Tsuneonella mangrovi: one gene and its partner. The protein of the gene in region 1 interacts with the protein of each later gene in a pairwise test. Links are inferred from orthologs where the notes say so. Each region holds a gene or a part of one and is shown on either strand. Other genes may lie near its edges. The genes, in order: cysK and epsC.

What was found.
Region 2: the proteins of cysK (region 1) and epsC interact in binary tests that used the Escherichia coli proteins (3 or more experiments, as listed by UniProt). The link is inferred for Tsuneonella mangrovi from one-to-one orthologs.

The regions. Positions count from the first base shown.
Region 1 is NZ_CP022889.1:351,186-357,742, reverse strand. Bases 1,466-4,395 are described here. They hold cysK (cysteine synthase A), read right to left. Parts: upstream 3,425-4,395; coding sequence 2,507-3,424; downstream 1,466-2,506. Other genes in these bases: CJO11_RS01715 (MFS transporter), read right to left, coding at 3,437-4,395; CJO11_RS01725 (dienelactone hydrolase family protein), read right to left, coding at 1,780-2,490; CJO11_RS01730 (DUF1330 domain-containing protein), read left to right, coding at 1,466-1,783. Also shown: CJO11_RS01735 (long-chain fatty acid--CoA ligase), read left to right, coding at 1-1,358; more of CJO11_RS01730, read left to right, coding at 1,355-1,465; more of CJO11_RS01715, read right to left, coding at 4,396-4,699; CJO11_RS01710 (PilZ domain-containing protein), read right to left, coding at 4,772-5,110; tyrS (tyrosine--tRNA ligase), read right to left, coding at 5,224-6,432; CJO11_RS01700 (DOMON-like domain-containing protein), read left to right, coding at 6,534-6,557.
Region 2 is NZ_CP022889.1:924,318-930,690, forward strand. The notes cover bases 1,755-4,500. They hold epsC (serine O-acetyltransferase EpsC), read right to left. Parts: upstream 3,604-4,500; coding sequence 2,905-3,603; downstream 1,755-2,904. Other genes in these bases: CJO11_RS04610 (hypothetical protein), read left to right, coding at 1,755-1,804; CJO11_RS04615 (DUF4328 domain-containing protein), read left to right, coding at 1,987-2,523; CJO11_RS04620 (DUF2794 domain-containing protein), read right to left, coding at 2,540-2,905; CJO11_RS04630 (P-loop NTPase family protein), read right to left, coding at 3,647-4,255; CJO11_RS04635 (heavy-metal-associated domain-containing protein), read right to left, coding at 4,255-4,500. Also shown: CJO11_RS04605 (SDR family NAD(P)-dependent oxidoreductase), read left to right, coding at 1-648; more of CJO11_RS04610, read left to right, coding at 731-1,754; more of CJO11_RS04635, read right to left, coding at 4,501-5,520; purM (phosphoribosylformylglycinamidine cyclo-ligase), read left to right, coding at 5,603-6,373.

The DNA of each region.
Region 1 (6,557 bases):
CAGGGATGGGCGGGGTGCTCCATACCGTCAATCCGCGACTGTTCGAAGACCAGCTCGAATACATCGTCAACCACGCCGAAGACCGTGTGCTGCTCTACGATGCGGCATTTCAGCCCATCGTCGACAGGATGCGCGACCGTTGGCCGACGGTCGAACACTACGTCTGTTACGATCCGCCCGCCGGGTCGGATGTAACCGGCTTCGAAGACTGGATTGCTGCCCATGATGGCGATTATCGGTGGATCGAAGGCGACGAGCGCGATCCTTGCATGTTGTGCTACACCAGCGGCACGACGGGCAATCCCAAGGGTGTGCTATACGAGCATCGTTCGACCGTGCTGCATGCGCTTTCAGGGTTGCAGACATCCGCGTTCAACTTCAGTCCGTCGAGCGTGATGCTTCCCGTCGTACCGATGTTCCATGCCGCCAGCTGGGGCTTGCCGTATGCCGGCGCCATGGCGGGCATCAAGTTTGTGTTTTCGGCCGTCAACGACCCGGCGGTGCTCGACGAACTGATGAAGCGCGAAGGGGTGACCGATAGCGCGGGCGTGCCGACGGTCTGGCTGGCGCATTTCCAATTCTGCGATGCCAACAACCTCGAACTTCCGAAGCTCAGGGCAGCAACCATCGGCGGCTCTGCCGCGCCGCGCTTCATGATCGAGCGGCTGATGAAGAACGGCACCCGCGTCCAGCACGCGTGGGGCATGACCGAAACCAGCCCGATCGGAACCGTCGGCGGTCCGACCACAGATTGGGACAACCTCACCTTCGAGGAAAAGGTCGAAACGACCGCCAAGCAGGGACGCCCGATTTTCGGGGTTGAGCTCCGCACGATCGATCTCGACGATCCGACTAAGGTCCTGCCGCGCGACGGAGAAACCAGCGGCGCACTGCAAATCCGCGGTCCGTGGATCATCAAGCGGTATTTCAAGGCAGAGCAGGATGCGACCGATGCCGACGGGTGGTTCGACACCGGTGATGTCGGGATCCTTCATCCCGATGGCACACTGCAACTGACCGATCGCACCAAGGACGTGATCAAGTCGGGCGGCGAATGGATCAGCTCGGTTGAACTCGAAAACGCCGCTGTCGGGCATCCCGATGTGGCCGAAGCCGCTGCCGTAGGGATGCCGCACCCCAAGTGGGATGAGCGACCCGTATTGTTCGTAGTTCGCAAGGAAGGCGCAACGATCTCGGATAGCGACGTGATCGACTACCTGAAGGACAAGGTCGCCAAGTGGTGGCTGCCCGACGCCGTCGAGTTCGTCGATGACATCCCGCACACCGCGACCGGCAAGATCAGCAAGAAGGACCTGCGCGAACGGTTCAAGGATTACACCCTCGAAGGTGCGACATGACCAATTACATCGATCCCAGTCGCGCCAATTTCGAAGCCTTCAAGGCGCTTCCGCGCGATGAACCGATCCACATGCTCAACCTGCTCAACTATCGCGAGCACGCCGAATTTCCGAACGGACACCCCAATGCCGACAAGGGCTGGAGCGGACGGCGAGCCTACGAGGAATACGGCAAGACGAGCGGCCCGATCTTCCGCCGCGTGGGCGGCAAGATCGTGTGGCGTGGCGCATTTCAGGCAATGGTGACCGGGCCGGAGACGATCCACTGGGACGATGGCTTCGTAGCCGAATATCCCGACAGCGCCGCGTTCTTCGAAATGATCAAGGATCCCGACTACCAGCTGGCCGTGGTCAACCGCACTGCCGCGCTCGTCGATAGCCGCCTGATCCGGTTCAAGCCGGGCGAAGGCGGCGGCGGTTTCTAACCGAGGATTTCGTCCATCAGGCTGAGCATCGCCGCCCAGCTCTGGCGGTCGGCGCTGGTGTTATAGCCCAGCGCTTCCATGTTGTGGCTGTCGGATTCGGGATCGGTGAAACCGTGCTTTACGCCCGAATAGACGTGCAAGTGCCAGTTGGCCCCGGCCGCGTCCATTTCCTCTTCGAACGCAGCCACCTGCTCGCGCGGAACGAGCGGATCCCGGTCGCCGTGACAAACGAGGATGCGTGGGCGGATTGTATCATCGGCACCCACCGGGCGGTCGCTGGACAGGATCCCGTGAAAGCTTGCGACCATCGCAAGGTCAGCGCCCATCCGCGCCGCTTCGAGCACCGCCTGGCCGCCCATGCAGTATCCGATCGCCATCATTGGCAAACTGCCGCGCTCGGGATGCATGGCGAAGGTGTCGAGTGCTGCGGCAATTCGGGCGCGATAGTGATCGACATCGTTGCGCAGTGCCGATCCGAGTGCGAACGCTGCAGCCCGATCGGGAACCGGTGCGCCATAGAAATCCGCCATGAATGCAAGGTAGCCCGCATCAGCCAGCATCGGCATTCGCCGCATCGCGTTGGGTGCATGATTCATGATCGTCGGGAACACAACGACCGCAGCCCGCGGCGTGCCCGAGGGGAGGGCAATGTAGCCCGTCAACGGGGTCTCGCCGTGGGCGTAATCGATCCGCTCGAGTTCGCTCATTTGTCAGGCCTCGCGATCATTCCGGCAGGAAATCGGGTACCGACAGGTAGCGCTCGCCGGTATCGTAGTTAAAGCCGAGCACGCGGCTGCCTGGTGCGAGCTCAGGGAGCTTTTGAGCGATCGCCGCGAGGGTTGCGCCGCTCGATATACCGACCAGCAGGCCTTCTTCGGCAGCGCTGCGGCGGGCCATTTCCTTGGCATCTTCCGCGCTGACCTTGATCGCGCCGTCGATCGACTGGGTGTGCAGGTTTTCCGGGATAAACCCCGCGCCGATGCCCTGGATCGGATGCGGGCCGGGCTGCCCGCCACTGATTACCGGCGAAAGTTCCGGCTCCACAGCGTAAGCCTTCATTGTCGGCCACTTCGCCTTGAGTGCCTCGGCGCAGCCGGTCAGGTGTCCGCCAGTGCCGACGCCCGAGATCAGTACGTCGATCGGACTGTCAGCGAAGTCCGCGATGATCTCCTGCGCCGTGGTGCGCGCGTGGATCGCGGGATTGGCCGCGTTTTCGAACTGCTGCGGCATCCACGAATTTTCGGTCGCTTCGAGGATCTCGGTCGCCCGCGCAAGCGCGCCGTTCATGCCCTTTTCCTTCGGTGTGAGGTCGAACTGCGCGCCATAGGCCAGCATCAGACGTCGCCGCTCGACGCTCATGCTGTCGGGCATGACGAGGATCAGCTTGTAGCCCTTGACCGCGGCCGCAATCGCGAGACCAATCCCGGTGTTGCCGCTGGTCGGCTCTACTATCGTGCCACCCGGCTTCAATTGCCCTGCTGCTTCCGCCGCCTCGATCATGGCAATGCCGATCCGGTCCTTGATCGACCCACCGGGGTTGGTCCGCTCGCTCTTCACCCACACTTCGTGGTCGGGGAACAGGCGCGAAAGGCGGATGTGCGGGGTGTTGCCTATCGTGGCGAGAACGCTGTCGGCTTTCATCGAAATGGCCTCCTAGTTGGTCGCAGTGTGTGCATGATCCTTCGGATCGAACGTGCGGGCATGGCGCAGCTCGGGAAACAGCCTCGCCCACGCAATAGTGATACCAATTGCCGCGACCCCACCGAACACTACGGCACCGACCGGACCGAGGATAGAGGCCATGATGCCCGATTCGGCCTCTCCCAGCTCATTGGATGCCGAAATAGTCAGCATCGAGACGGCACCGACCCGCCCGCGCATTTCGTCGGGCGTGTGCAACTGGATGAGCGATTGCCGGACGTAGACAGATACCATGTCGGCCCCGCCGGCAACGACCAGAGCGCCGAAACTCAGCCAGAAGTTGCGCGATAGCCCGAATGTGAGGATCGCCAGTGCGAACACGATCACCGCGAACAGCATCTTCAGGCCGACTTCGGTCTTCATCGGCTTGATCGAGAACCAGATCGATCCTGAAGCGGCACCGATCCCCATACCGGCTGCGAGCAGACCAAACCCGTCCGCGCCAACGTGCAGGATATCGCGCGCAAACACCGGGAGCAAGGCGGTCGCACCGGCCAGGAGAACTACGAACAGGTCGAGCGTGATTGCCGCCAGCACGAGTCGATTGTCACGCACGTAGGCGAATCCGTCGATTACCCGGTGGATCGGGTGGCGGTCTTTCTGGACCGGCGGCTGCGGAACCTTGCCGATGAGAAACAGCATCAACAGGCCGAATGCGAGCATTGCCGAGATCGCTCCGTACGCCACGTCCGGATGGATCGCGTAGAGGACGCCGCCGACGCTTGGGCCCGCGATCGTGCCGGTTTGCCATGCGATCGAGCTGACTGCGATGGCAGTCGGCAAGGTCTCTCGCGGGACGAGATTGGGCGCGAGGGCGGAAAATGCCGGTCCGGAGAATGCGCGCGCCACGCCTACGAGAACCGCCGCGACGAACAGGTAAGGCAGCGTAAGCGCGCCTGACCAGGTCAGGAAGCCAAGCACCGCCGCGTTAATGGTCAGAAGGGCCGACGTTCCCCGAACGATCCAGCGCCGCTCGAAGGTATCCGCGACCAGACCGACCAGCGGAGTCAGCAGGAACAGCGGGACGAATTGGACCAGCCCGATCATCCCGAGCAGGAAGGCCGCCTGCTTGATGTCGAGGGTCTCGCGGGCAATCCCGTAAACCTGCCAGCCAATGATGATCGCTTGCGCGCTGACCGCAATCGTCGTCGCCAGGCGCGCAACAAAATACGCCCGGAAATTGCCTATCTTGAGGGGATGCGGCGCGTCGCTCACGCCAAACCATGTGGCAGGACGGAGCGCGCTTGCCAAGCAAGCGCTTCGCGTCAGCCGAGAATCAAATCTTTTTTAGCGCCGACGGCGCAGGCGCGGGTTGGGCTGGAGCTCGTCGATCATCGGTACGAAATCGTCGACCCGGATGATTCGTTCGAACTGGAACCCGGCACGATCGTCACGAGTCCAGATGCAATAGGCTTCGATCCGGCCAATGTGCGGCAAGCGGATGATCACCCGATCACCACGGGCGAGACCCGAAGCATCGTCGACCATGAAGCCGTGCGCGGAGATGTTCGAGATATGCAGCTTCAGATCGCCGCGCTCATGGTGCTCGGCGATGACCGGATAATCGACCGGATGCCGCGCAGCGCGACGCAGATCGGTGACCGACAGCTGTGCTCCGACTGACATTCTCCACGTCCCTCCCTTGTGAAGTGGACGACCCTTATCGCTCGGAAAGGCTGATTTAGAGTTAACATCGGATGTCTCAAAATGAGACAATAGGCTGTTAATTATACAGTTTTCTATTCGATTATCGCGTGTTTCTTCTTGCCGAGGCTTATTTTTCCGCGGGTTACGAGCGCTGCGGCATCACTCACGGGCTCGCCATCGAGCCTGACCGCGCCTTCGGCAACTTTGCGCTTTGCTTCCCCGTTCGAGGCGACAAAGCCAAGCGCGTTGAGCGCAGAAGCGATAGTCATTCCTTCCTCGAGCGATAGCCGCGGCAGGTCCTCTCCGGCACCGCCGCCGACGAATGTCTGCGCGGCGGTCGCTTCGGCTGACTTCGCAGCTTCCTCTCCGCGCACGAGCCTGGTGACTTCGTTCGCCAGTACGATCTTGGCGGAATTGATCTCCGCACCCTCGAGGCCTTCGAGACGCGCGATCTCGTCCAGCGGCAAGTCCGTGAACAGCCGCAGGAACCGACCGACATCGCGGTCGTCCGCGTTGCGCCAGTATTGCCAGAAGTCGTAGGCCGGAAGCTGGTCTTCGTTGAGCCAGACTGCGCCAGCGGCGGTCTTGCCCATTTTCGCCCCGTCTGCCGTGGTGAGCAGCGGGGTTGTGAACCCGAACAGCTCGCGCCCTTCCATCCTGCGTGACAGTTCCAGCCCGTTGACGATGTTGCCCCATTGGTCGCTGCCGCCCATCTGCAGGCGGCAATCGTAACGACGAGCCAATTCGAGGAAGTCGTAGGCCTGCAGGATCATGTAGTTGAATTCGAGGAAGGTCAGCGGCTGTTCGCGATCTAGCCGTAATTTGACCGAATCGAACGTCAGCATCCGGTTGATCGTGAAATGCGGACCCACGTCACGCAGCAACTCAATATATCCGAGCGTGGAGAGCCACTCGTCGTTGTTGACCATGATCGCGTCGGTCGGTCCGTCTCCGAACGTCAGCAGGCGCTCGAACACCGTCCGGATACTGGCGATATTGTCGTCGATGTCCTGGCTGGTGAGCATCTTGCGGCTCTCGTCCTTGCCAGACGGATCGCCGACCTTCGTAGTGCCGCCGCCCATCACCACGATCGGCTTGTGACCTGTCTGCTGCAGGCGGCGCAGCATCATGATCTGGACCAGCGATCCGACATGGAGCGAAGGAGCGGTCGCGTCGAATCCGATATATCCCGGCATGATTTGGCGCGCGGCGAGGGCATCCAGCCCTTGCGCGTCGGTCATCTGGTGGACATAGCCACGTTCATCGAGCAGGCGAAGCAGATCGGATTTGTATTCGCTCATAGCGGGCGGGCGGTTAGCACGGGGGCGCGTTCATGCAAACGTATCAACTTCACCCGCATGCGGCTTTTCCGCCTGTGCAGGTAACGCGGGTGGAAGCACGGGTGATCGGCTTTGACGCCGATGTC
Region 2 (6,373 bases), 570 kb from region 1 along the record:
GTCCTGATCAACAATGCGGGCGTGCTGCGCGACAAGACATTCGCCAAGATGGAACCGGCAGACTTCGAATTCGTGCTCAAGGTTCACCTGACCGGCTCGGCGTTCGCCACCAAGGCGTGCTGGGAAACGATGCGCGAACAGTCCTATGGTCGCATCCTGATGACCGCTTCTTCCACCGGCCTGTTCGGCAACTTCGGCCAGGCCAACTACGGCGCGGCCAAGCTAGGCCTCGTCGGCCTTGCCAAGACGCTCCAGCTCGAAGGCGCAAAGTACAACATCCGCGTCAACTCGCTAAGCCCGGTAGCCGGCACGCGCATGACCGCGGACCTGTTCCCCGAAGAAGCCTTCAAGCTGTTCGACCCGGTGAACGTGGTACCGGCGGCGCTGTTCCTCGTCAGCGAGGATGCACCGACCAACGCGATCGTCGGCGCGGGCGCAGGCGGGTTCCACTCGGCATGGGTGGAAATGAACGAAGCCGTGTGGCTGCCCGAAGCAGAGCGTACCGTGGAAGGCTTTGCCGCGCATTGGGACCAGATCAGTTCGGAGACCAACCTCCACGCCCCGCAGTCGGGCTCGGACCAGTCGGCCGCGATCCTCAAGGCGATGCAGAAGGTCACCGGCACCGGCCCGTCGAGCGCACGCGGCTGATCGGCTTACCCACACCACCGTATTGACACACTAATACACTTCGGCGTATCGCTCCCCCATCCAACAGGGGAGGATACGCTGTATGTATTCCGACGACGACCTGCAGTCGGCGGTTGAATCCGGGGCATTGAGTGCCCAGGCCGCCGATGCATTCCGCGCTCATGTTTCCGCCCGGCACGAAATGCCGGCGGGCGACGAAGAGCATTTCCGGCTGATTACCGGCTTCAACGATATTTTCGTGACCATCGCCGCGGTGATGATTCTCGTCGCGATGGCGGGGATAGGCCAGGCGATCACGCCGTCGCTCGACGGTCCGCCGCCGTTCTCCGGCGCGCTGATCGCAATCGCCGCGTGGGGCATGGCCGAATTCTTCACCAAGAAGCGGCGCATGGCGCTGCCGAGCATCGTGCTGCTGCTGGCGTTCGTCGGCGGCGTGTTCGAAATGCTGCTCGGCTTCATGGTGATGGCATTCGGTGACATCGACCATCCCACCCGCGCGGTCACCATGTTGTTCGCCGGAATCCCGCTGCTCACGGCCGGGGCGGCATGGCTGCACTGGCGCAATTTCCAGGTGCCGATCACGGTTGCTGCCGGGGCTGCTGCCCTTGCTGCCACGGCGATCGCGCTGATTGTTGCGGTGGTCGGACCAGGCAATATTTCGCCCGACGGGTTCCTGCTCCCGCTGGTGTTCATTGCCGGGATCGGCGTGTTCGCCCTCGCCATGCGCTGGGACATGAGCGATACCGCACGCCGCACCCGCCGCAGCGACGTCGCCTTCTGGCTGCACCTGCTGGCCGCACCGATGATTGCCCACCCGCTGTTCCATTGGCTGGGCGTGACCGGCGGCACCAACATCGGGCTTGCTTCGGTGATCGGGGTGCTGGTGGTCTACGTAGCGCTCGGCCTTGTCGCGCTGGCAATCGACCGCCGTGCGCTGCTGGTGTCCGCGCTGGCCTACGTACTGTTTGCGCTGACCTGGCTGTTCGACCGGTTCGGCGCGGTCGAACTCAACGTGGCGCTGACCGCGCTGGTGATCGGCTCGGCGCTGCTGACGCTGTCGGCATTCTGGACACCGATCCGCCGCACGGTTGTCGAGCAGCTACCCGCAAACTTGCGCGAGCGCCTGCCCGCATCGGGGTTCGCACTCGCGGCGTGACGGCATCGGAATCAGAATAAAATTGCATAAAAAGGTATCCCCGCGCATCAATTGCGCGGGGATTTCGTTGTTAGGTGGAGTGCGTTACGGAGATGGCCCTAGCAAAAGGTTTGGACTCGCTCGCGCGCAGGACGAAATCCGCGAGCTACGCGACATATGCAGTAATGGTATGCGCGGTCCTAATGGCCGGCCCAGAATTGCTTCAAGTATTTGGAATAGTCCGGCTCGACAGAGAAGGATCAGCCTTCGTCGTTTTGGTTTACAGTTTGGCCTCGTTGGCCTTCGTCTTCAGCCTGCTAATCTCGATCGCGCTTGTGTGTCGTTGGATATATCAGGCGCACGCCAACTTAAGAGCCGCCGGAATAGAGACAGAATTCACGCCCGGTTGGGCGGTCGGTTGGTTTTTTGTTCCCATAGCCAATCTTGTTATGCCCTTCAAAGTAATGCGTGAACTTTGGAATTGCAGTCATATGATTGCAATCCAATATGGCGGCGAGGGCGATGGCGAAATCAAGACATGGTGGGGGTGCTATCTCGCAAGCGGATTCCTCGGGTGGGCGAGCCAACCGAGTGGAAATAGTGGCAGCAGCTTTGACAACCTACTCACCCTTAGTATTACACTGCTTGCATTTACGAGTGCTTGGTATCTACAGAAAATCATGCGTGAAGTCAGCGAAGGCCAGCGGAACCAAATGAACGCGTCAGCTATTTTTTCCTGACCAACTTGAATCGAACTTAGTCCGTGACCGCTTTGACCAGCCGGCGCTCCATCGGGGCGAGGACGCCGCTCAATTCGTGACCGCGCTTCAGCACCTGCCCGTGTTCGCCGAACAGCGTCCACATACCCTGCCTGCCGCGCAATGCGGGGCGCTTTTCGACCCTCGCCTGCGGACGCTCGGCGGTGCGGCGGAAGGCGGCAAAGGTCGCGCAATCCTTGGTAAAGTCCATCGCGTAGTCGCGCCATTCTCCGGCGGCGACCATCCGGCCGTAGAGGTCGAGGATCTTCTGCAGCTCGTCGCGGGCAAACCCGACCTGGCCCGGTGTGCGACCGGGGAAGGAAACGACGGTACCGGGCAACGCTCCCCCGGAAGGCGGATTCATCAGCGATCCGTCCCGCTACGCTTGGTCGGCGGGGTATCGCCGGTGACGGCGCGCAGCTCGGCGATCTCCGCCCGCAAGGCCGCGATATCGTCTTCCAGCTTGGCGACGCAGTCGCGGCTCGGCTCGCAGGGTTCGTCGCACGGGGTGCCGTAGGGAATGAATTCCTTGAGCCAATCTTCCGCGGGGACGAGCGTCGAGCGTGCCTTGAGGCCGATCATCGTTGCGCCTTCGGGCACATCGTCGGTTACCACAGCATTGGCCCCCACCCGCGCGCGGGCACCGACAGTGATCGGGCCGATGATCTGGGCGCCCGAGCCGATGATGACGTTGTCCGCAATTGTCGGGTGCCGTTTGCCCTTCTTGCCGTTGGTCGGGTTGGTCCCGCCCAGCGTCACGCACTGATAGATCGTCACATTGTCACCGATTTCGGCGGTTTCGCCAATCACCGTGAAACCGTGGTCGATGAACAGGTTCCTGCCGATCGTCGCACCGGGATGGATATCGATTGCGGTCAGGAAGCGGCTGAAATGGTTCACCATGCGCGCCAGCAGGTAAAGTTTGGCTTCGTAGAGCCAGTGCGCGATGCGGTGCATGAACAGCGCCCAGACGCCCGGATAGAGCAGGATTTCCCACCGCGAATGCGGTGCGGGATCGCGCGCGCGGATCGAATCCAGGTAACTGGTCAGCCCTTGGAACATGAGGTGAATCCTCCCACCAAACCGCCACAATGGCAAGCCGAGGCTAAAACAGCCGCGGTTGCTCTGCCCCTTGCACCGCCTCCAGCGCATCGCGCCAGATCGACAGCGTCGACGGCACCTTGCGCTCCAGGGTCAGCCGGTCGATTGTTTCGACCAGCGCCTCGATCCCGGCAAAGCTGCGTTCTACGCGGGGCACGAGATAGGTAGGTGCGCCTTCGCCCAACGCAAGACCGCGCGCTTCGGCATGAACCCACAAAAGGTCCTCCACCATCGCGTCGTCGGGCACCCCGATTTCCAGGTGAAGCGCTGCGCCCATGCGGCTCCGCAGGTCCGGCAGGGCGATCTCCCACGGATCGCGGTCGGTAATAAGCAGCAGCGCAGTGCCGCTCTCTTGGGCTCGGTTCCAGCGGTGGAACAGCTCTGTTTCGTCGATAGCGTCGGCACCGTCGATCGTTTCGCCGCCTTGGGCAGCGAACCATCGGCCCAGCAGGCTCTTGCCCGAACGCGCCGGCCCCGCGAGTATTGCGGTACCGAACGGCCAATTGGCGGAGTCTCCAAGCGCTTCAACCGCCGCAGTGTTGGCATTGCCGATTACGATGCGGACCGGGTCGTCGGCCCGCCGCAATTCGAGCGGCAGGGCGATCTGGCCCATTAGCGGCTGATCGCGAGCGCGTTGCCACCCTCGCGGACACTGAAGCCGCGCGAGCGGAGCGCACCGGCGAGCTCCGAGAGGCTGCCCCCATAGCTGACCGACATCACCGAAGTGCCGCCGATCGCGAGGCTGGAGGTAACGGCACCGCGCACGCCCGGGGTCGCCCTCACCGCTGCAATCGTCGCATCGACCGCGCCTGCGTTGGGCGTCGCAAACTGGACGACGTAGCGCGAGACGACAGCCACCGGCGCGGGAGTGGAGGCAGCAGTCGCGTCGCCCGGCAGGACTGCACCAGCGGCAACCGCGGCATCGCTCGCCTGGTCCATCGCCTGGGCAGCACGCCCGAGATTGATTAGCCGCTGGATCGCAGGGTCGATCTGCGGCGCACCGAAATTGAGCGTCGGATCGGGCTTGAGCTTCCCGTCGGTCAACGCCTGCTCATAGATCGTGTTGAAGCGTTCGACCGCCTTGCCGAGCATGTCCTGCAGTTCGGATGGACCCTGTGCGGTCATCTTGAAGCTGCCGAGATAGGTGTTGTCGGGGCCGTAGCGCGCGGTGAAGGTCCCGTCGATCGGCCCGCCCGGCCAGCGATAGCGCAGGTCCGCCAGCGCCATCAGCACGTCGGTCGCGCCGAACTGGTCGAGAACGCCGCGCCACCAGGTGCGGCTCCGCCGCGTGATCTGGCCCGCAGTCAGAAGCAGCGAATCGCCGTTGGCCCCAGACGGCCGGACATAATCGATCCGGCTCCCGCCCGGCTGGTATTCGGCCCAGGCGCGCTGCCACGGGTTGCGCACTTCGTAGACCGTTTCGGTCCCCGCGCTGAACGTCACCGGAATCAACAGCAGCGGGGCGGAACGCGGCCCGATTCCGCCCTTGCCGAGGAATGCCCCTGCGCGGGCATGGTCGAAACTGATCCCGAGCCGCGCGATGTAGCGGTGCGGCCCCAGCTCCTCGCGTTGGATGACTACCGCCGACACCAGCGATTCGACCTGGCTTTCCGGAAGTGCGGGCCCGTTGAGCTTCTTCCACGCCTTCTGGATCGCCAGCTTCCAGCCTTGCTGGCGCGCGTCCTGCGCGGTCTTGGCGGTAACATCGACATCGATCCCGCCGACATCGATATCGCTCGACGAAGCGACTGCTGCGATCCCGCGATCGCCCGAGACCTGCGCGATCAGCGCGCGACCGGCGAAGACGGCCAAAGCCAGCCCGGCCAGCGCGAATATCGCTAAGAGGAACGTATGGCGCCGTGGGCGCGGGAGGGTCATCTGAAGGGCCATAGGGGAAAATTCAGGGCCTTTTGCCCAAACGGGCATGGAAATCCAAGCGCGAATGCGTAAGGCGGATGCCATGTCGACGAATGGTCCGCCTCCCAAGTCCTACACCTACGAATCCGCCGGCGTCTCGATCGACGCGGGCAACGCGCTGGTCAAGGCGATCGGCCCGCTGGTCAAGGCCACCGCCCGCCCCGGTGCCGACAGCGAGATCGGCGGATTCGGCGGGTTCTTCGATCCGAAGGCGGCGGGATACAGAGATCCGCTGCTGGTTGCGGCCAACGACGGGGTGGGCACCAAGCTCAAGCTGGCGATCGATCACGATCGGCACGACAGCGTCGGGATCGACCTCGTCGCAATGTGCGTCAACGACCTGATCGTGCAAGGCGCGGAGCCGCTGTTCTTCCTCGATTACTTCGCCACCGGCAAGCTGGAGACCGGCGTGGCGGAACGGGTGGTGGCGGGCATCGCCAACGGCTGCAAGATCGCCGGCTGCGCGCTGATCGGCGGCGAAACGGCGGAAATGCCCGGCATGTATGCCGCCGGGGACTACGACCTCGCAGGTTTCTGCGTCGGCGCGGTCGAGCGCGGCGACCAGCTGACCGGCGACAAGGTCGCGCCCGGCCATGTGCTGCTCGGGCTTGCTTCGTCGGGCGTGCATTCGAACGGGTATTCGCTCGTCCGGCGGCTGGCCGAAGACATGGGCTGGCGGCTCGACCGCCCGGCCCTGTTCGACAACGAACGGCTGCTGATCGATTGCCTGATCGAGCCTACGCGGATCTACGTCGCGAGCCTGCTGCCGGTGGTCCGCAGCGGACGGATCGACGCGCTGGCGCACATCACCGGC